Regions from separate parts of the Promicromonospora sp. NPDC057488 genome, predicted to be linked through region 2. Evidence: riboswitches for the same ligand, from Rfam matches in the RefSeq annotation. Region 2 holds a riboswitch; each other region holds the start of a gene.
What was found. Region 2 has a riboswitch for S-adenosylmethionine ahead of metE (5-methyltetrahydropteroyltriglutamate--homocysteine S-methyltransferase). Riboswitches for the same ligand answer to the same signal wherever they lie in the genome.
Positions count from the first base shown of each region.

Region 1: another riboswitch for S-adenosylmethionine. It lies ahead of ACFU5G_RS27915 (aminotransferase class V-fold PLP-dependent enzyme); the one in region 2 lies ahead of metE (5-methyltetrahydropteroyltriglutamate--homocysteine S-methyltransferase).
Region 3: another riboswitch for S-adenosylmethionine. It lies ahead of ACFU5G_RS06060 (methylenetetrahydrofolate reductase); the one in region 2 lies ahead of metE (5-methyltetrahydropteroyltriglutamate--homocysteine S-methyltransferase).

Region 1 covers NZ_JBHVEG010000241.1:928-7,655, reverse strand. The annotation lists gene ACFU5G_RS27930 (O-succinylhomoserine sulfhydrylase) at 1-1,208, opposite strand, end outside; gene ACFU5G_RS27925 (rhodanese-like domain-containing protein) at 1,205-1,654, opposite strand; gene ACFU5G_RS27920 (phosphotransferase enzyme family protein) at 1,869-2,648, shown strand; SAM riboswitch class IV at 2,694-2,807, shown strand; gene ACFU5G_RS27915 (aminotransferase class V-fold PLP-dependent enzyme) at 2,839-4,257, shown strand; gene ACFU5G_RS27910 (hypothetical protein) at 4,520-4,657, shown strand; gene ACFU5G_RS27905 (amidase) at 5,013-6,512, opposite strand.
Region 2 covers NZ_JBHVEG010000092.1:3,056-10,649, forward strand. The annotation lists gene ACFU5G_RS18325 (hypothetical protein) at 1-1,048, shown strand, start outside; gene ACFU5G_RS18330 (GNAT family N-acetyltransferase) at 1,108-1,578, shown strand; gene ACFU5G_RS18335 (Cmx/CmrA family chloramphenicol efflux MFS transporter) at 1,762-2,958, shown strand; gene ACFU5G_RS18340 (helix-turn-helix transcriptional regulator) at 3,063-3,905, opposite strand; gene ACFU5G_RS18345 (MFS transporter) at 4,149-5,594, shown strand; SAM riboswitch class I at 5,736-5,839, shown strand; gene metE (5-methyltetrahydropteroyltriglutamate--homocysteine S-methyltransferase) at 5,848-7,594, shown strand, end outside.
Region 3 covers NZ_JBHVEG010000018.1:53,420-60,147, forward strand. The annotation lists gene ACFU5G_RS06035 (phosphodiester glycosidase family protein) at 1-693, shown strand, start outside; gene ACFU5G_RS06040 (hypothetical protein) at 703-921, shown strand; gene ACFU5G_RS06045 (extracellular solute-binding protein) at 1,178-2,422, shown strand; gene ACFU5G_RS06050 (carbohydrate ABC transporter permease) at 2,495-3,370, shown strand; gene ACFU5G_RS06055 (carbohydrate ABC transporter permease) at 3,370-4,293, shown strand; SAM riboswitch class I at 4,388-4,504, shown strand; gene ACFU5G_RS06060 (methylenetetrahydrofolate reductase) at 4,542-5,453, shown strand; gene ACFU5G_RS06065 (N-acetylmuramoyl-L-alanine amidase) at 5,573-6,728, shown strand, end outside.

The DNA.
Region 1 (6,728 bases), on a different contig from region 2:
AGGCCCACCGAGAGCCGCACCGTGGTCTCCGCGATGCCGACGGCGGCCCGGCCAACCGCGCCGAGCTTGCGGTGCGTGGTCGTGGCGGGGTGGGTGATCAGGGACTTCGCGTCGCCCAGGTTGTTCGAGATGTCGACCAGCTGCAGCGCGTCGAGGAACTGGAACGTCCGCTGCTTCGCGGCCTCGGCGTCGGACCCCTCGGGGACTGCCAGGTCGAACGTCACCACTGTGCCGCCGCCGCTCATCTGGGAGCGCGCCAGCTCGGCCTGCGGGTGGGAGTCCAGGAACGGGTAGCGCACGGTGCCCACCGCGGGCAGCTCCTCCAGCGCGTGCGCGACGGCGAGGGCGCTCGCCCCCTGCGCCGCGACCCGCACCGGCAGGGTCTCCAGGCCCTTGAGCAGGGTCCAGGCGTTGAACGGTGCCAGCGACGGCCCGGTGTTGCGGATGAACGTCTGCACGGGACCGGTGATGTAGTCGGTCGAGCCGAGGATCGCGCCGCCCAGCACGCGGCCCTGCCCGTCGATGTGCTTGGTCGCGGAGTACACGACGACGTCGGCGCCAAGCTCCAGCGGCTTCTGCAGCAGCGGGGTGGCGAACACGTTGTCGAGCACCACGGTCGCCCCGGCGGCGTGCGCCAGGTCCACGACGGCGCGCACGTCCACGATGTCCTGCATCGGGTTCGACGGCGTCTCGAAGAACACCACGTCCGCGGGCGTGGCCAGCGCCTCCTCCCACTGGGAGAGCACGTGCCCGTCGACGTAGTCCGTGCGCACGCCCCACTTCTTGAAGATCTCCTCGAAGATCACCACGCTGGACCCGAACAGCGCGCGGGCGGCCACGATCCGCGAGCCCGAGCTCACGAGCGCGGCCAGGGACGTGAACACGGCGGACATGCCGGTCGCGGTCGCGTAGCAGGCGTCGGCGCCCTCGAGCTGGCGCAGCCGCTCCTCGAACGTGTGCACCGTGGGGTTGCCGTAGCGCGAGTAGACGAACCGGTCGACGTCGCCCTTGAACGCGGCCTCGGCCTCGGCCGCGTTGTCGTAGACGTAGCCCTGCGTGAGGAACAGCGCCTCGCTGGTCTCCTGGAACTCGCTGCGCTGGTGCCCGCCGCGCACCGCGAGCGTCGCGGGGCGCACCCCGGCCGGCAGCGGCTTGCGGCCGGAGCCGCCAGGGTTCGCGTCCGCCGGGAACGCACCGGTGACGGTCACGCGGGACCCGCCGTCCAGGGCAGCCCGACGACCTTCCAGCCGCGCTGGTCGCGGACGCCGTCGGCCCCGGGCGCGCCCTCGAAGCCGTCCAGCACGTTGTACGACGGCGCGATGCCCGACGCCGTGGCGAGCCGCGCCGCCGCGATCGAGCGCTGGCCGGAGCGGCAGAGGAAGACGATGGGCCCGTCGGTCACGCCGGCCGCCCGGAGCTCCTCCAGGAACCGCGGGTTGGGCACACCGCCCGCCTGCACCCACTCGCTGAACACGGGCTGCTTCTCGAGCGTCACCGTGTCGGGGATGCCGATCGTGCGCCACTCGCCCTGGGTGCGCACGTCCACGAGGACGGCGGACGGGTCGGCGGCCAGCAGCTCCCAGGCCTGCTCGGGCGTGATGTCGCCGGCGTAGCCCTCGGCGGGCCGGACGTCGATGCGCGCGGGGTCGCTCATGATGCTCCTCCATCGGTCGTGGCGGTAGCACCCTCGGCCGTCCTCCGCTGTTGCGGGGAACGCTGGGTTGCTGCGGCGTCGTCGTGCCACGTCACTCGGCCGCTCGGGATGGTCGCCGCCAACCCTACGACATGTGTCCGGTGGGTGGAACAGTGTCTCGACAGGCAACCCGGCCAATCTGGTAGGGAAAGCGAATATCGCTACGGTGACGACCGTGTCTGCGAACGAGGAACCACTGACCGGCGGGAACATGTCCGAGGTCGTGCGCACGGGGGACACCGTGCGGCGCTCCGCCGGACCGTGGACGCCCACCGTCCACGCGTACCTGCGCCACGTCCGGGCCCGCGGCGTCACGGAGGTGCCCGAACCGTTCGGGTTCGACGAGCGGCAGCGCGAGATCCTCTCGTTCCTCCCCGGCGACGTCCCGGGCTGGCCGGCCCCGGAGTGGCTCTGGTCCGAGGAGAACCTGCGCGACGCCGGGCGCCTCCTGCGCCGGCTCCACGACGCGTCCCTCGACCTCGACCTGCCGGACGCCGTCTGGCAGCTGCCCGCCCGCGAGCCGGCCGAGGTGATCTGCCACAACGACGCCGCGCCCTACAACATGGTGTTCCGCGCGGGCCGGCTCGTCGGCCTCATCGACGTGGACACGGCAGCACCGGGACCCCGCCTGTGGGACGTGGCGTACACCGCGTACCGCCTGGCCCCGTTCGCGCAGGACGCGTTCGCCGGGGTGTCCTACGACGTCGGCCACCTGGACCCGCTGGCCCGGCTGGACGCGCTGGTCGACGCGTACGGCGCCGCGTGGTCGCGCGCGGACGTGCTCGGGACGATGGCGGAGCGCCTGACGGAGCTCGCCGCGTTCAGCGAGGCCAGGGCCGACGCCGGCGGTCCCGCCGAGCTGCGCGAGCACGCCGCGATGTACCGCTCGGACGCGGCCCGCGTCGTCGTCCTCGGGGGCCGCGCGGCCCGACCAGCAGGTGGGACCAGCATCTGAGACATGCGTTGACAGGGCTTTTGCCCGCAGCACAGGATGGCCGCAGGTCATGAGCGCCAGCGTCAAGCCCCGGCTCGCTGGCCGGCAACCCTCCCTCCGCGGTGGGGTGCCCCGGGTGACGACCAGGCCGTGCGCACCCGTGCGCGGCAAGCGCGGGGGAACCTCCCCCAGGACTGTGCTGGAGGACGCCATGTCTGCTCCCACCATCAGCCGTGCCACCGCGGTGACCGGCCTCGCCCCGCTCCGGCCCGTGGTCGGCGGCGGCACGCTCGTCCCGCTCGTGGACGGCACCCAGGTCTCGTACGCGAACCTCGACGTCGCCGCGTCGGCCCCGGCCCTGCAGGCCGTCGCCGACCGCGTCACCCAGGTGCTGCCGCTGTACGCCAGCGTGCACCGCGGCGCCGGCTACCTCTCGCAGGTGAGCACGGCGCTCTACGAGACCGCCCGCCGCACCATCGGTGCGTTCGTCGGCGCCCGCGAGGACGACCTGACGATCATCACGCGGAACACCACCGACTCCCTCAACCTCCTCGCCGGCTGCGTCCCCGCGCAGGCCGACGGCGAGCCCGGCCGCGTGCTGGTGCTCGACGTCGAGCACCACGCGAACCTGCTGCCCTGGCAGCGCACCACCGGCGCGACCGTGCTGACCGGCGGCGCCACCGTGGCCGAGACCGTCGCCCAGATCCGGGAGGAGCTGGCCGACGCCGCCGAGGACCGCCCGTACGCCCTCCTGGCCCTCACCGGCGCGTCGAACGTGACGGGCGAGTCGCTCCCGATCGCCGAGATAGTCGCCGTCGCCCACGAGTTCGGGGCGCGCGTGGCGCTCGACGGCGCCCAGCTCGTGCCGCACCGCCGCATCTCCCTGGAGTCCACCGGCGTGGACTACCTCGCCTTCTCCGGGCACAAGACCTACGCCCCGTTCGGCGCCGGCGTGCTGGTGGGCCACCGCGACTGGCTCGACGCCGGCACGCCGTACCTCGCGGGCGGCGGCGCCGTCCGCCGGGTGCGGGTGGGTGGCACCGACTGGCACGAGGGCCCCGCCCGCCACGAGGCCGGCTCGCCCAACGTGATCGGCGCGGTCGCCCTCGCGGCGGCCTGCGAGGAGCTCGCCGCGCTGGACCCGGCCGAGGTCGTGGCCCACGAGAACACGCTGCGCCGCCGGCTCGTGTCGGGGCTCGAGGCCATCGACCGCGTCGAGGTCGTGCGGGTCTGGGCCGACGCCGTCGACCCCGTGGGCGTCGTGACCTTCACCGTGACCGGCTACGACCCGGGCCTCGTCGCCGCGTACCTGTCCGCGGAGCACGGCATCGGCGTGCGGGACGGCCGCTTCTGCGCGCACCCGCTGCTCGGCCGCCTCGGGTTCGACGCCGGCGCTGTGCGCGCCTCGGTCGGCGTCGGCACCGCGGGCGAGGAGATCGAGCGCCTCATCGCCGCCGTCGGCAGCCTGGTGGCCGACGGCCCGCAGGCGGGCTACGACGTCGTGGACGGGCTCTGGGTGGTGACCGACGACCCGCGTCCGGTCCCCGAGGGCTCGGGCCTGGCGGGCCTGCTCGCGACGGCGGCGCTCGGCTTCGACGAGGCCTTCGGCTGCCTCCCGGACGAGGACTGACGGCCACAGCGCCAGCACCACGCAGATGCCGCCCATCGTCAGGTCCAGGCCGATGCACCACAGCGCCAGCGAGCGGTTGACCACCACGTCGCGGCGGTAGTGCACCACGTCCCAGGCGGCGTGCGCGGCGAGGGCGAGGCCCGCGAGGGCCAGCCCGACGCGCGGCTCCAGGAACAGGGCGACGGCGGCGACGCCGAAGAAGCCGGCCATCGCGGCGGCCTGCGGCCAGGTCGCGCTGCGGCCGCGGGCCAGCCCGATGCCGGTGAGCACGAGGCCCACCAGCACGAACGCGATCCAGCGCGGCGTGTCCAGCAGCTCGGACGCGACGGGGATCGCGGACGCCAGCAGCGCGACCAGCCACGCCGTCCAGCGCACGCCGGTCACCGCCGCGGCCAGGTAGCAGAGCGCCGCGACGCCGACGGCGGTGGTCGGGTCCTCGGCGACGGCGTCCTGCCAGGTGCCGCCCGCGATCGCCGTCCCGCCCACCAGCAGGCCGAGGCCCGTCAGCGCGCCGAGCACGATCCAGCCGGTGTTGGTCGGCCAGGTCCCGGTCCAGCGGCTGCGCCGCGCCGGGACGGCCGTCTCGAAGGTCTCGGTCATGGTCCCGTCCTCCCTGTCCCGGCGCTGTGGCACCGTCGCGTCAGATACCCACTAGGGGTACCCAATCACGCGCCGCCGGGCCGCGGAAACCACATTCGGCCACCACCGAAGTGTCAGACGTACAGGTCCCTCGGGGGGCCTGGGTGTCTGACACGTCAGAGAGGGAAGGCGCGCGAGCCCGGGAGGGCCGACTCCAGCTGGGCCGCCAGCGCCAGCAGCGTGAGCTCGCCGCCCGGCCGGCCGATGATCTGCACCCCCATCGGCAGCCCGGCGGGCGCGTCTGCCGTGGGCTCGGTCCAGTGCGTCGGCACGGTGATCGCGGGCAGCCCGGCCACGTTCAGCATCGACGTCCACGGCGTGTACTGGCACTGCTGCTCGAAGTTCCGCTCGGGATCCTCGGCGTCGTACCAGCCGATCGGCCGCGGCGTGAGCGCGAGGGCCGGGGTCACGACGGCGTCGTACGCGCCGACCTGCGCCACGAGCGAGCGTTCGAACCCGGTGAGCGTGCGCACCGCCTCGGCGAGCTGCCGCGCGGGGACCGTGCGGCCCGTGCGGATGAGCCACTGCGTCAGCGGCTCCAGCTTGTCCAGGGTCGCCGGGTCGTCGATCGGCACCGCCGACGCTCCGCCCATCCACAGGGTCCGGAACGCCGGCGCGTACTCGGGCGCCTCGGCCAGCGCGGTCTCGTCGATCTCGTGCCCGGCCCCGGCCAGGGCGCGCACCCCGGCGTCCAGCGCGGCGCGCGCCTCGGGGGACACGGCGATGTCGTAGAACCCGTCCCAGGCCGACGACGTGGTCACGCCGATGCGCGCGACACCCGCGCCGGCCAGGCCGGAGCCCTCCGGCAGCTCGGCCCGCTGCGCGGCCGCGAGGTACGCCCCCGCGGCGTACGACGGCGCCCGCAGCGTGTACGGGTGCGCGACGTCGCCCCCGGCGCGCCTCGGGAGCATCGCCTCCAGCAGCAGGGCGGTGTCGGCCACGGTGCGGGCGATCGGGCCGTTCACCACGAGCCCGCCCAAGGAGTCGACGCCGCTGCCCGCCGGCAGCAGCCCGCGCGTGGGCTTCAGCCCGACGACGCCGCAGGCCGCCGCCGGGATGCGGATCGACCCGCCGCCGTCGGACCCGGGGGCGAACGGCAGCAGGCCCGCCGCCACCGCGGCTGCCGCACCGCCGCTGGAGCCGCCGGCCCCGCGGGTCAGGTCCCACGGGGTGCGCGCGGGCGGTGCGCCGACGGGCTCGGTGTAGGCGGGGAAGCCCAGCTCGGGCGCGGCGGTCTTGCCCAGGCTGACGATGCCCGCGTCGTCGAGCACCCGGACGATCTCGTCGCTCTCCTCGGCCGGCGGCAGCCCCGCGAAGGCGCGCGACCCGAAGCCCGTGGGCACGCCCGCCCGGTTCCACAGGTCCTTGTCCCCGGTGGGCAGGCCCCACAGGCCGCCCGGCGTGGGGCCCTCGCCTGATCCGGCCGCCCGGGCCGCCTCGAGCGCCGCCGCCCGTTTCCGCGCCCGTTCGGGGGTGACGGTGGCGAAGGCGCCGACCTGGGGGTTCAGCCGGTCGACCCGGTCCAGGAAGTGCTCGGTCACCTCGGTGGGGGTGAGCTCTCCGGCGGCGAGGAGGTCGCGGAGCTCGACGGCGGTCCGCTCGTGCAGGGCATCCATGTCGCCAGGCTAGGCGCTCGCCACGTCAGCCTCGATGGAATGTCGCTTATGTCTCACCCGCTCTACAGGGGAATCAGGCAAATTCATGAACGTGCCGCCCGGTACCCGGCGATCTGACCTGCGGGTATGTGCAAAATTGCGTTCGAATTGCGTTCGCTTGCACTAAATCCCGCCGCGCAGAATGCGCTTCTCCGGCATATGTTCTTGGAGTGCTGG
Region 2 (7,594 bases):
CGACGGGACGACCCTGGACCCGAGCGGGTTCGGTCCCGACGATTCCGACCACGCGGCCTGGCCCGATACCGGGCCCAATTCTGGGTCAGGTGCTGGCTCCGGTGCCAGGTCCGACGCTTGGCCTGATGCTTGGCCCGACACCGGGAATGTCGAGGTGCTGCTTCGCGACGCCGGCGCGCCGACCGGCCAGGTCCCGACGGCGCTGCGCCGCGGGTCAACCCGCCGTGGGTCAACCCGCCGCGGGCGGGTGCTCGCATGGAGCGCCGCGGCGGCGACCGCCGCGGTCCTCACCGTGAGCCTGACCAACATGCTCGCACCGGGCGCCCTGCCCGGCTCGACCCCGAGCACGCCCGGCGTCGTCGCCCCAGAAGACGGCGCGTCGCCGTCGCCCACCAGCTGGATGACACCGGGGGATGTCGTCACCCGTGCGGGCAAGGCGATGTCGGGCGGGAGCTGTGGCGTCAAGACCCGGTCGACGTTCGGGGACAACTCGGCGCTGCGCTTCGACCCCGTCGAAGGGACGGGCATCGCAGCCCCCAAGACCACCCTGGACCAGCAGCCCCTGGAGGTGCTGCAGGCGGCGTCGGCCGCAGTCGTGCTCGGGCTGCCCGGGTACGACGGCACGAACAGCCGAACGAGCGCGAACGACCGGACAGACCAGGACCTTGCCCTGGACGGCGTCGACACCCAGGACTCTGACACCCGAGAACTCGACACCCAGGACTACGACACCCAGGGCCTCGGCACGGCGGGCCTCGGCACGGCGGGCCTCGGTACGGCAGGGCTCGGCACCGACGATGTCCACGTCGAGCGAGTCGGCGGGCAGACCGTCGCCCGGATCCGGATCATCCCCTCGGACACCGCGGTGCGCGGCGGCGTCATGACCCGGGTCGAGCTGCTCGTCGACACCACCACCTGGTTGCCGAGCGACGTCGAGATCTGGGCCGAGGGCGACGAGGGCAAGCAGTTCCGCGTGCACAGCGAGCTCAGCTGGGCGGGCTGCAACGAGCCCAGCATGTCGCCCACGAACGACACCGGCCGCCCATGACCCAACCCGGACCCGGGCACGCACCCGCACCCACACCCACACCCCGATAGGCTCCCGCCGTGCTCCACCGCGCCACCTCCGCCGACCTCGACGACCTGGCCGCGTTCCTGCGCACAGCCGACCTGACGGTCGCCGCACTCGCGGAGCCCGCCGTCCACCTCTGGCTGGAGCGGGACCAGGACGGCGCGGTCGCCACGACCACGGGGTTCGAGCTCGGCGGCGACGCCGCGCACGCGCTGGTCCGCAGCGTCGCCGTCCGGCCCGACCTGCGTGGCACCGGGGCCGGCCTGCGCCTGGCCCGGTTCGCGCTGGACCGGGCCGCCGACGCCGGGGCGGGCGAGGCCTGGCTGTTCTCCCGTCGCTCGGGCGGCTTCTGGCAGAAGCTCGGCTTCGGGCCCACGACCACGCAGGCGCTCGCCGCCGCCCTGCCCGACGCCCACCAGGTCGCGCTGTTCCGCTCGACGGGCCAGCTCGACCGCGAGGTCGCCTGGCGCCGTCCGCTGCCCGTGCGTGCTAGCTTCACCGCATGAGGTCTCCAGAAGCATCCAGGTTCGGGCTGCCGGTACTCCGGTAGCCCGAGATGCCCCTGTAGAGATCACCGAGGCCACACCTCGCGGCCCGCTTCCCTGACGGAGCGGGCGACCAGAGCGCATCCGAAGGGCCCGTAGTGCCGACCAGGCCTACCCGTTCCCTCTCCCCCTTCGGAGTCGTTCATGCCTGTCCTGCTCTACGTGCTCGCGGTCGCGGTCTTCGCGCAAGGCACGTCGGAATTCGTCCTCGCCGGGCTCGTACCCGGCATCTCCGCCGACCTCGGCGTCTCGGTCGCCCAAGCCGGCTACCTGACCTCGGGATTCGCGGTCGGGATGGTGGTTGGCGCGCCGCTGACGGCCGCCGTCGGACGCCGCCTGCCCCCGCGCCGGACCCTGTCCGCGTGCCTGGCCGTGTTCGTCCTGGCCCATGTCTCGGGCGCGCTGACCGACAGCTTCGGCGTGCTGCTCGGCACCCGGTTCGTGGCCGCCCTGGCCAACGCCGGCTTCCTCGCGGTCGCCCTGTCGACGGCCACCCTGGTGGTCCCGGCCGGACGGCGCGCCCGGGCCCTGTCCGTGCTCCTCGGCGGCACGACGCTCGCCCTGGTCGCCGGCGTCCCCGCGGGCGCGCTGCTGGGTGAGCTCTGGGGCTGGCGGTCCGCGCTCTGGGCCATCGCGGGGCTCGCCACCGCGGCCCTGGTCGCCGTCCTCCGGCTGACACCAGACCGACCGGGCCGTAAAGGCGCGACCCGCTCCGCGCTGAGCGGCCACACCGGGGACCCGAGCAGGCTCGGCCTCAGGGCCGAGCTCCGCACCCTCCGGTCCCCGGACCTCCAACGGCACCTCGCACTCGGGGTGCTGGTCAACGGCGCGACGTTCTGCGCCTTCACCTACCTGGCGGTCGTCGTCACGGACGGGGCGGGCCTCGGCCCGTCGCTCGTACCGGTGGTGCTCGCGCTGTTCGGGCTCGGCGCGTTCGCGGGAGTCTCGGCGGCAGGCCGCCTCGCCGACAGCCGCGGCCGGCTCTTGCTCGACGTCGCCGGGCCCACCCTGGTCCTGGGGTGGATCACGTGGGCGGCACTGGCCGGCAACCCGGCGGCCTTGTGGGTGCTGGCGCCGGTGCAGGGCGCGCTGTCCTTCGCGGTGGGCAGCACGCTGATCGCGCGCGCCATGGCGGCAGCCCAGGGCGCACCGACGATGGGCGGGGCCTTCTCGACGGTCGCCTTGAACCTGGGGGCGGTCGGCGGCCCGCTGCTCGGCGGGGTCGGCCTGGCCGCGCTCGGGACCGCCGGGCCACTGGTGGTCGGCGCGGCGCTGGCGGGCGCCGCCGTCCTGCTCCGGCTCGCCACGGCCCGACGCCGGACAACCGTCCCGGTGGCCTGACGAGGCGAGGAGGGCCGGACGCCGATCGACCTCGACGCCCGGCCCTCCAATGCCCGGCCCTCCAAAACCCGGCCCTCCGATGCCCGGCCCCCGACACCCAGCCCTCAGACCGCCGTCCCGCGCGCGAGCAGCCGGAGCGCGGCCTCTGACCCCGATCCCGGCGCCGCGGTGTGCGTCAGGAGCCGCTGGCCGTCGGTGTCGGGCAGGTGCAGCACCTCGAAGCCGAGCTCCAGGTCCCCCACCTCCGGGTGACGCAGGTACTTGGTGCCGCTGGAGCACAGCCGGACGTCGTGCCGCCCCCAGAGCCGCGCGAACTCGGGGCTGCTCAGGCTCAGCTCGCCGATCAGCTCGGCCAGCGCCCGGTCGTCGCGGTGCCGCACGGCGGTGTACCGGAGCGAGGACACGGCCAGCGCGGCCTCCTCCTCCCAGTGCCGGTACAGCTCGCGCGTGTGCGGGTCCAGGAAGAGCAGCTGCATCTGGTTGGGCCGCGAGCCGACACTCGCCGGCGCCGCCGGATCGAGGTGCGGGGCGAGCAGGGCGTGCCCGAGCGGGTTCCAGGCGAGGATGTCGTTGCGCCGCCCCAGGAGCAGAGCCGGCACGTCCGGCATGGCGGCCAGCAGCCGCACCACTCCGCCGCTGGGTCGTTCGGCCGGCGCCGCCCGCCGACGCCGGGCCGGGGTCGGCCGGGCGAGCGCGAACAGGTGCGCTCGTTCGTCGTCGTCGAGCTGGAGCGCCCGGGCGAGCGACTCCAGGATCGACTCGCCTGCGTTGGCCGACTGCCCCTGCTCCAGGCGCGTGTAGTAGTTCACCGAGATGCCGGCCAGCTGCGCGAGCTCCTCTCGCCGCAGGCCCGGCACGCGCCGGGCACCCCAGCTGGTCAGGCCGGACGCCGCCGGGGTGATCGCGTCCCGGCGGGTGCGCAGGAAGTCGCCGAGCTCCTCGGTCACCGGCCGCCCCGGCCGCCCCGATCGTCGACCGGCAGGCCGGCCCGCCCCGTCCGTCCGGTCCAGCCCAGCCGTCCGGTCCACCCCAGCCGTCCGGCCCGCCCGATCCACCTGGTCCACCCCGTGACCCGCCTCGCTCCGCATGGTCCCAGTGTCGCCCTTCCCGTCGCGGTCAGGGTGACCCTGCCAGGGGTACGCAGCACCGGGTGCTGGTCCGGCCCGCCGGGGACGCCGATCGTCGTCGTCATGCGAACCTCATCGACACCTCCGACGCCCGTCCGCGAGCGTCTCGCCCTCGCGGTCCTCCTCACGGCGAGCTTCACGCTGGCCGTGGACTTCTCGATCCTGAACGTTGCACTCCCACAGATCGGGGCCGACGTCGGGCTGGCGCTGCCCGACCTGCAATGGATCGCCACCTCGTTCGCGGTGTGCGCGGCCGGTCTCACCCTGTTCTTCGGGCGCACCGCCGACCTCTTCGGCCGACGGCGGCAGTTCCTGGCGGGGATGGCGCTGCTCGGCGCGGCCTCGGTGGCCGGCGGGCTCGCGGACGTCGCCTGGCTGCTCCTGGCAGCTCGGGTCGCGCAGGGCGTCGCCACGGCCGCCGTCACCCCGGCGGCGCTCTCGCTGATCACCACGTCCTTCCCGGAGGGCCCGCTGCGCGACCGGGCGCTGGGTCTGAACGGGGCACTGATGGCGGCCGGGTTCACGTCCGGGGCCGTGCTGGGCGGGCTGTTCGCGGGCCTGGTCAGCTGGCGCTGGGCATTCTTCGTCAACGTCGTCGTGGCGGTCGCCGTCCTCGTCGTCGGACCGATGGTGCTGCGCGAGACGCGACCCACACGCCGCGCCCGGCTGGACGCACCCGGTGCGGTCGCGATCACGCTGGCGCTCGCCGCGGGCGTCCACGGGCTCACCCAGGCGGCCGAGCACTCGTGGGCGGCCCCGGCGAGCTGGACCGCGCTCGCTCTCGCCGGCGCGCTGCTGGCGGCGTTCGTCCTGATCGAGCGCCGGGTCGAGCACCCGCTCGTCCCGCTGGGCATCCTGGCGCGCCGGACCGTCGGCTGGGGCAACGCCGCGGGGCTGGTCGCGTTCGCCACCGAGACGTCCCTGGTCTTCCTGCTCACTCTCTACCTGCAGGAGGTCCGTGGCCTCGGACCCCTGCAGACAGGCTTCGTCTTCGCGGTGCTCGGAGCGGGCACGGTACTGGGCGGCATGGTCGGGCCACGCGTGATCGGCGCGGTCGGCGGGCGGCGCGCCATCGTGCTCGGGCTCGTGGCACAGGCCGTCGCGACCGCACCGCTGGCGCTCCTCGGGGAGCTGCCCGGGTGGCTCGTCGTCCTGCTGGCCCTGACCTTCGTGGGCGGTGTGGCGAACCTGGTGGCGATCGTCGGGTTCATGGTCACGGCGACCTCCGGTCTCCCCGACGACGAGCAGGGCCTGGCGACCGGCCTGACGACGATGAGCCAGCAGGTCGGCATCGCGCTGGGTATCCCGGTGATGTCGGCGGTCGTCACCGCCACGACGCCCGGCGGCGGGACCGTGCTCGGCCTGAGCGTCGCGATCGCGGTCAACGCCGCGGTGTGCCTGGTCGCGGGCGTCGCCCTCGCGGCCGCGCTGCGGCCGACTGGACGGCCGACTGGACGGCCGACGGGACGCCGGGTGGCACGGCCGGCGGGCCGGCGGGTGACCGGGTAGCGGTCCCGACAGTCCGGCCTCGGGGCGCCGGGATCGTGCGGTCGCTTGGCACACTTTTCCGAGCTGACCTCGGAGGTCACCAGCCGTCCCGAGGCGTGGACGGTTTGCCGACCACATCTCGGGCATGCCTACGATCAGATCTCATCATCCAGAGCGGTCGAGAGTCCTGGCTCCACGACACCGCAGCAACCTACCTCCGAGGCGCCAATCTCGGGGCAAGGTGCTAACGCCAGGTCCGATGGAGCTGATACGCATGGCAGTCACGAACCCGCACCTTCCCACCGCCACGATCCTGGGCTACCCGCGCATCGGCCGGAGGCGCGAGCTCAAGCGCGCCGTCGAGTCCTTCTGGGCCGGCCGCACCACCGCCGACGAGCTGGAGGCGACCGCCCGCGACCTGCGGCTCGCCACCGCGCGCCGCCTCGTCGACCTGGGCCTGGAGGCCGGGACCGCCGCCGTCCCCGGCTCGTTCTCCTACTACGACCAGGTGCTCGACGCCGTCGCGCTGCTGGGCGCGGTGCCCGAGCGGTTCGCCGGGCTCACCACGGACGAGGGCAACCTGCCGCTCGCGGCCTACTTCACGGTGGCCCGCGGCGAGGGCGACCGGGCGCCGCTCGAGATGACCAAGTGGTTCGACACGAACTACCACTACCTGGTGCCGGAGATCGGCCCGGACACCCCGATCGGCTTCGTCGACGACCGCGCCGTGCGCGAGTTCACCGAGCTGGCGCACCCGGCCGACGGCGGCCAGGCCGTCGTCACCCGCCCCGTGCTGGTGGGCCCGGTGACGTTCCTGCTGCTCAGCAAGGCGGCCGACGACGCCCCCGAGGGCTTCCGCCCGCTGGACCGGCTCGACGACGTCGTCACCGCGTACGGGGAGCTGCTGCGCACGCTGGCCGCCGCGGGCGCGCCCTGGGTCCAGCTCGACGAGCCCGCGCTGGTCACCGACCTGCTGGACGTCCCCTTCGACGAGGTGGCCGACGCCGTCCGCCGGGCCTACGCCCGCCTGGCGACCGACCTCTCCCCCGCCGGCACCGGTTCGGACGACGCCGCCGAGCGCCCCGCGATCCTGGTCACCGCGCCCTACGGCGACCTGCGCAGCGACGCGGGCGACGGCCTCGCGCTGCTGGCCGGCACCGACGTCGAGGCGATCGCGATCGACGTGGTCCGCGGCGCGGTGCCCGCCGGACCCGTGCAGGGCCTGGAGAACAAGACCGTGGTCGCGGGCGTGATCGACGGCCACAACATCTGGCGCGCCGACCTCGACGCCCGCCTGACCGTCCTGGAGGGCCTCGCGGCCCAGGGCACCGGCCTCGGCGCAGGGGCACTCGCCGTCGGCACCTCGACCTCGCTGCTGCACGTGCCGCACGACGTCGCCGACGAGCCCCGCCTGGAGCCGGGCCTGAAGTCGTGGCTCGCGTTCGCCGACCAGAAGGTCGCCGAGGTCGCCACGCTGGCCACGGGCCTGGCCGAGGGCCGCGCGGCCGTCGCCGACCGGCTCGGCGAGTCGACGGCCGCGGTGCGCTCCCGCGCCGAGGCGCCCGGCGTCGTCGTCCCGCAGGTGCGGGAGCGGACCGCCGCCCTGACCGCGGCCGACGCACAGCGCGCGCCGTACGCGGAGCGGGCGGCCGCGCAGCAGGCGCGGCTGAACCTGCCGGCCCTGCCGACCACGACCATCGGGTCGTTCCCGCAGACCTCCGAGATCCGCAGCACGCGCGCCGCGTGGGTGCGGGGCGAGCTGTCCGACGCCGACTACACGGCCGCCATGCGCGCCGAGATCGCGAGCACGGTCGCGCTGCAGGAGGAGCTGGGCCTGGACGTGCTGGTGCACGGCGAGCCCGAGCGGAACGACATGGTGCAGTACTTCGCGGAGCAGCTCGACGGCTTCGCGACGACGGTCAACGGCTGGGTGCAGTCCTACGGCTCGCGCTGTGTGCGCCCGCCGATCCTGTGGGGCGACGTGTCCCGGCCGGCGCCCCTGACCGTCGAGTGGACGGCGT
Region 3 (6,728 bases), on a different contig from region 2:
GACGCCGCGACCGACCGCGCCGTCACCGGCGTCGTGGTGTTCGCGCACCACCCGCTCGACGACCCGCTGCCGACCAAGGCCAGCCAGCTCACCGACCGGCTGGAGGCCGACACGCTGCGCGGCTGGTTCGAGGACTTCGAGGAGACGTCCGGCAAGTCGGTCGCGTCGGTGGGCTCCCACGTGGGCGTCTTCCACGCGAGCACCCAGGACGGCGTCCCGTACCTGGTCAACGGCAACTCCGGGAAGAGCCCGGCGAGCACCCCGGCCGACGGCGGGTTCACGGGCTGGTCGATGCTGGGGCTGCGGCCGGCGTCGGGCAAGACGCCGGGTCCGGGCCGCTCGTCCGCCGAACCGTGGCTCACCTGGGAGGTCAACACGCGCGCCGAGCGGGTCACGGTCGCCGGGCCGGACTCGCTGCGGGTGGGCGGTTCCGCGCCGGTGAGCGCCGTCGTCGTGCAGGACGGGTCCCGCGAGGTGCCGGTCGCGTGGCCGGTCTCCGCGAGCTGGGGTGGTCCCGGGGTGTGCGTCACCGACGGGCAGGGCCGCGCCGCCCTGCGGGACTGCTCGCACCGCGCGGTGCTCGCGCTCGACCCCGCCACGCACGAGCTGACGGCCCTGCGCCCGGGGCGCGCCACGGTGACCGTCACGGTCAACGGGGCGCGCGGCGAGCTCATGGTCACCACGAGCCGGTAGATTTACCTCATGAGCAACTTCGAGGTGGCCCGCAGGCAGAAGCAGGAGCCCACGGCGGCGCTGGTGGTTCGCTTCATCGTGTGCTTCGCCCTGTTCCTGGGCGGGTTCGCGCTGATGGCCGTCGGCTCGATCGGTGACGCGGCGTCGTCGCCCTACCTGTTCGTCGGCGGCATCCTCGCCGTCGGCCTGTCGTTCGGCCTGCCGATGATCGGCGCCACCGAACGATAGAAGCACGCGCGGCGCCCGCCCGGTCCTGACCGGGCGGGCGCCGCCGCATCTCCGTACCCCCACGACGGCGGCCCCGAGGCCTGCCGGAACAGGGCCGCAGCCGCTTGCTGCGGCCCTTTTTGCTGCCGCCGCGCCGAGCGGCCGAACCCTCGCGACACGCCGCGTCACCCGTTTGTCACAGGTTTGTTAGAACCATTGACAGATTATGACCCAAGTGAAAACGTGACCTGCACCACCACGAAGGAGAGGGACGGCAATGGCGCAGTACAAGAGGCTCGGCGGGATCATGGCGATCACGCTCGCCGCGACGACCGGACTGACGGCCTGCGGGTTCGGCGGGTCCAGCGGGGAGGCGACCGGCGACGGTACGACTCTCGACCTGCTCGTCCCCAGCTACTCCGACGCCACCCAGGGAAACTGGGACGACGTGATCGCCGGGTTCGAGGAGGCGAACCCCGACATCGACGTGAACCTCCAGGTCGAGTCATGGGACAACCTCGAGTCCGTCATCGCCACCAAGATCCAGGGCGGCGACGCACCCGACATCTACAACGGTGGCCCGTTCGCCGGCTTCGCCGAGGACGAGCTGCTGTACCCGGTCGAGGACGTCACCTCCGACGAGACCTTCGCCGACTTCCAGCCGACGTTCCTGGAGAACGCCCAGGTGGGCGGCACCACCTACGGCCTGCCGTTCATCGCGTCGGCCCGTGCGCTGTTCGTCAACGACGCGCTCCTGGAGGAGGCGGGCGCCGACGTGCCCGCCACCTGGGACGAGCTGCTCGAGTCGGCCAAGAAGGTCTCCGACCTCGGCGGCGGCGTGGCCGGCTACGGCATGCCGCTCGGTTCCGAGGAGGCCCAGGCCGAGGCCGCGGTGTGGCTGTGGGGCGGCGGTGGAACCTTCGGCGACGCCGAGGCCATCACCATCGACACCCCCGAGAACCTCCCGGGCGCCAAGTTCGCCAAGAAGATGATCGACGAGGGCGCCACGCAGGCCGACGCCGGCGCGACGGACCGCAGCCCGCTGTTCGACATCTTCGTGCAGGGCAAGGTCGGCATGCAGATCGGCCTGCCGCCGAGCGTCGGGCAGATCGAGTCCGACAACCCCGACCTGGAGTACTCCATCCACCCGATCCCCACCGAGGACGGCTCGCCGTTCACGCTGGGCGTCGCGGACCACCTGATGGCGTTCCAGAACGACGGCGACAAGCAGGAGGCCATCACCGCCTTCTTCGACTACTTCTACACCGCCGACGTCTACGTGCCGTGGGTCCAGGCGGAGGGCTTCCTGCCCACCACCCTCTCGGGCTCCGAGCAGCTCGCCGGCGAGGAGGCGCTCGCGCCGTTCCTCGAGGTGCTGCCGGACGCGCAGTTCTACCCGAGCACCAACCCGGACTGGCAGGCCGCGGACTCCGCGTTCAAGGCGCTCTTCGGCCAGCTCGACGGGAAGAAGTCGGCGCAGGACGTCCTGGCCGAGATCCAGGGACAGGTCGACGCGGGCTGACGCCTCGCACCGACCGCCGTGCCCGGCACGGCTGACCAAACGCAACGCCGAACCGAAAGCACGGGGAACCTGGTGAAGGACCTGTTGAAGGCCCTGCCGTGGATCGGGCCCGCGGTCGCACTCATTGCGGCCGTGGTCCTGTTCCCGGTAGGCCAGATGTTCTGGAACTCGACACGCGACATCAGCCAGAGCGGCTTGGACGACGGGGGAGTAGGCCTCGCGAACTTCGCGACGGTCATCGGCTTCCAGTACTTCTGGCCGATCCTCGGGCGCACCGTCGTGTGGGTCGTGGTGGTCGTCGGCTGCACCCTGATCGGGTCGCTGGCCCTGGCAGCGCTGCTGAACAAGGCGTTCCCGGGCCGGCGCCTGGTCCGGATGGCCGTCATCGTGCCGTGGGCCTCCAGCGTCGTCATGACCACGCTGGTGGTGCACTACGGGCTGGAGCCGTACTTCGGCATCATCAACTCGTTCCTCGTGGACGTGGGCCTGATCAGCACGCCGGAGGGCTACGGCTGGACGCGGCACCCCGGTACCGCGTTCGCGTGGGCCATGGCGGTGGCCGTGTTCGTGTCGCTGCCGTTCACCACGTACACGATCCTCGCCGGCCTCCAGACGGTCCCCGGCGAGACCGTCGAGGCCGCGCGCATCGACGGCGCCAGCGGCCCGCGCACCTACTTCAGCGTGGTGCTGCCGCAGCTGCGGGGTGCCATCTCGGTGGCGGTGCTGATCAACATCATCAACGTGTTCAACTCGCTGCCGATCCTGCGCGTCATGACGGGGTCCATCCCCGGGTACGACGCCGACACCGTCATGACGATGATCTTCAAGTACATGCAGAACCAGCGGCAGATCGACCTGGCCAGCGCGCTGTCCGTCATCGCGTTCCTGGTGGTCATCGCGATCGTCGCCGTCTACGTGCGGGTCGTCCGCCCCCTGGAGGAGGTCTGATGACCGCGATCACCGATTCGGGGACGACCCCGCGCAAGGCGACCCGGCCGCCGTCGGACAACCGGCAGCGGGTAAGGAAGTACACGAGCGACCAGGTGCCGCTCGGGTCCCTGCTGCTGCGGCTGCTGGCCGGGCTCGTGGTGCTGGTGGTGTTCCTGCTGCCGTACCTGATCATGTTCTTCGGCTCGGTGAAGACCAAGGCCGAGATCAGGTCGGTCGACCCGACCTACTTCCCCACCGAGTGGCACTGGGACAACTACGTCACCATGTGGTCCACGCCCGAGACACCGCTGGCGCAGAACCTGATCTCCACCCTGGTGATCTCGCTGTGCGCCACGCTGCTCGTGCTCGTCGTGGCGCTGCCGGCGTCCTACTACACGGCGCGGTTCCGGTTCCGGGGGCGGCTGTTCTTCCTGTTCCTCGTGATCGTGACCCAGATGGTGCAGCCCGCGGTACTCACCTCGGGCCTGTTCCGCCAGTTCATCGCCCTCGGGATCCTCGACACCTGGGCCGCGATGATCCTGGTCAACGCGGCGTTCAACCTGTCGTTCGCGGTCTGGATCATGCACAGCTTCTTCGCCGGCATCCCCAAGGAGGTCGACGAGGCGGCGCAGCTCGACGGCGCCGGAACCTTCGCCGTGCTGACCAAGATCAACCTGCCGCTCGTCTGGCCGGGCATCGTCACGGCGGTCGTGTTCACGTTCGTCGCCTCGTGGAACGAGTTCGCGGCCTCGCTGGTGCTGCTCACCACGGCAGGCAACCAGCCACTGTCCGTGGCGCTCACCAAGTTCGTCGGGCAGTACGAGACGTCCTGGCACTACGTGTTCGGGGTGTCGATCGTGGCGATCGTGCCCGTGGTGATCCTGTTCATGATCATCGAGAAGCGCCTGGTGGGCGGCCTGGTGGCCGGTTCCGTGAAGTAGCGGGACGGCCCGGTCCACGCTCCGTGGACCGGGCCGTCTCGACCGCCGGACGAATTCTGTCCCAGTGCTGGACGGTCGCTTAGCATGGTGGCGAACCCCATCCAGAGCGGTCGAGAGTCCTGGCTCCCTGACACCGCAGCAACCTGCCGACCTGGTACCGCGTCGCCGCGGTGCCGAGGACGCAAGGTGCTCACGCCAGGTTCGATGGAGCAGCCATGGTCGCCGAGCCGCACCCACACCGTCCCACCGTGTCGTTCGAGCTGATGCCCCCGCGTCGGCCGAACGCCGCGCCCAACTTCTGGGAGACGGCACAGCGGCTCGTGGCGGCCCGCCCGGACTTCGTGTCCGTGACCTACGGCGCGGCCGGCGGTGACCGGGCCACCGCGCGCGAGGTGCTCGCGACGCTGCTGCGGGGTACGCCCGTGCTCCCGGTGGCCCACCTGACCTGCGTGGGCGCGTCCCGGGAGGACGTGTCCGAGGTGATCGAGGAGTTCCTCGAGGCCGGCGTCCGGTCCTTCCTGGCCCTGCGCGGTGACCCGCCGCGCGACGAGCCGGACTGGCGCCCGCCGGCCGACGGGGTGCGCTCCAGCGTGGACCTGGTGCGCCTGCTGCGGCAGGTGGACGAGCGGCGCTGCGCCGCCGACGTCAGCACGGCGCTGCGCTCGGCCGCGCGCCCGCTGGCCATCGCCGTCGCCACGTTCCCGGACGGCAACCCCGGGGCGGGCACCACGCGCGAGCAGGAGGTGCGCAGGCTCCTGGAGAAGCAGGAGGCGGGCGCGAGCTTCGCGATCACCCAGTTCTTCTACCGCGCGGACTCGTACACCGGGTTCGTCGAGGCGGCCCGGGCCGAGGGCGTGCGCATCCCGATCCTCGCCGGGATCCTGCCCACCACCGAGGCCCGGCGCCTGCGCCGCGTCGAGGAGCTCACCGGGGTGGCGGCGCCCGCCGAGCTCCTGCGGGACCTCGACCGGCTCACCGCGCCCGACGGCGCCGTCGACCCCGAGGCCCAGCACGCCCACGGCATCGAGTACTCTGCGGCGCTCGCGCGCGAGGTGCTCGACGCCGGCACGCCCGGCCTGCACGTGTACACGTTCAACAAGCACCGCCCCGCCCTGGACCTGCTGGACCGGGTGGGCCTGTCGGGTCGCGCCGCCGCCTGACGCGGCATCGTGCGCGGGGTATACCCCGGATGTGATGTACCGGGGTGCCGCGGCGTCGGCCGATACTACGGATGAAAAATCGGCACGTACCAGCGCGACCGACCCGTGGAGGCCCCACCGTGCACGAACACGACCACAGCTCCACCGAGTGCAGTCCTGACAGCCATACCTCGCTGGGGCGGCGCGAGCTGCTGCGCGGCGCCGTCGTCCTCGGCATCGGCGCCGCGGGCGCGACGATCGCCGCCCCGGCGGCCGCGGCCGCCCCCGCCCCCGGGGCCGCTGCCCCCGCGGGGGCAGCCAGGGCCGACGCCGACGCCCCGCCGTCCCTGGCCCCGGACCCGGAGGCGCCCGCCGACGCCCCGCCGGGCGCGCTGGCCGGGGTGGAGGTGGCCGCGCCGACCATCGCGAGCTGCGCCACCTGGGGCGCCGCGGCGGCCCGCGGCACCATCGACCCGGTCGCGGCCAACCCGAACAAGATCCTGATCCACCACACGGCGTCGGCCAACGTCACCGACTACTCGCAGGCCGCCGGGTACCAGATCGCCCGCGACATCCAGCAGTGGCACTTCGCCAACGGCTGGGTCGACACGGGCCAGCACCTCACGCTGAGCCGCGGCGGGTACGTCATGGAGGGCCGGCACGGCTCGCTGTCCCGGCTGCAGAGCGGCAGCGGCACCGTGGTGGGCGCCCACGCCCCGGGCCAGAACAGCCAGGCCATCGGCATCGAGAACCAGGGCACCTACACGAGCGCGACGCCCCCGGCCCAGCTCTGGAGCCGGCTGGTCGAGCTGTGCGCCTACATCTGCGACCAGTACGGCATCGCGCCCACGCAGATCTACGGGCACCGGGACTACACGGCGACGGCCTGCCCGGGCGACGTCCTGTACTCGATGCTGCCGCAGCTGCGCTCCGAGGTGGCCGCGGCCCTGGCGGGCACGAGCTGGTCGGTCATCGTCGACAACACCTCGGCGGGCTTCTCCGCCGGCTCCGCGTGGCTGGCGTCGTCCTTCTCGGGCGAGCGGTACGGCGCCGACTACCGCTACGCGACGCCCGCGGAGGTCAGCGACCTCGCGACGTACTCGGCGACGATCCCGTCCAGCGGCTCCTACCGCGTGGAGGCGTGGTTCCCGGGGATCGCGGGCTACAACACGTCGACGCCGTTCATCGTCTACACGGGCACCGGGTCGTCGACGATCCGGGTGGACCAGTCCGCGGGCGGCGGCGCCTGGCTCTCGCTCGGCACCTACGCGATGACGGCGGGCACGCGCACCGTCG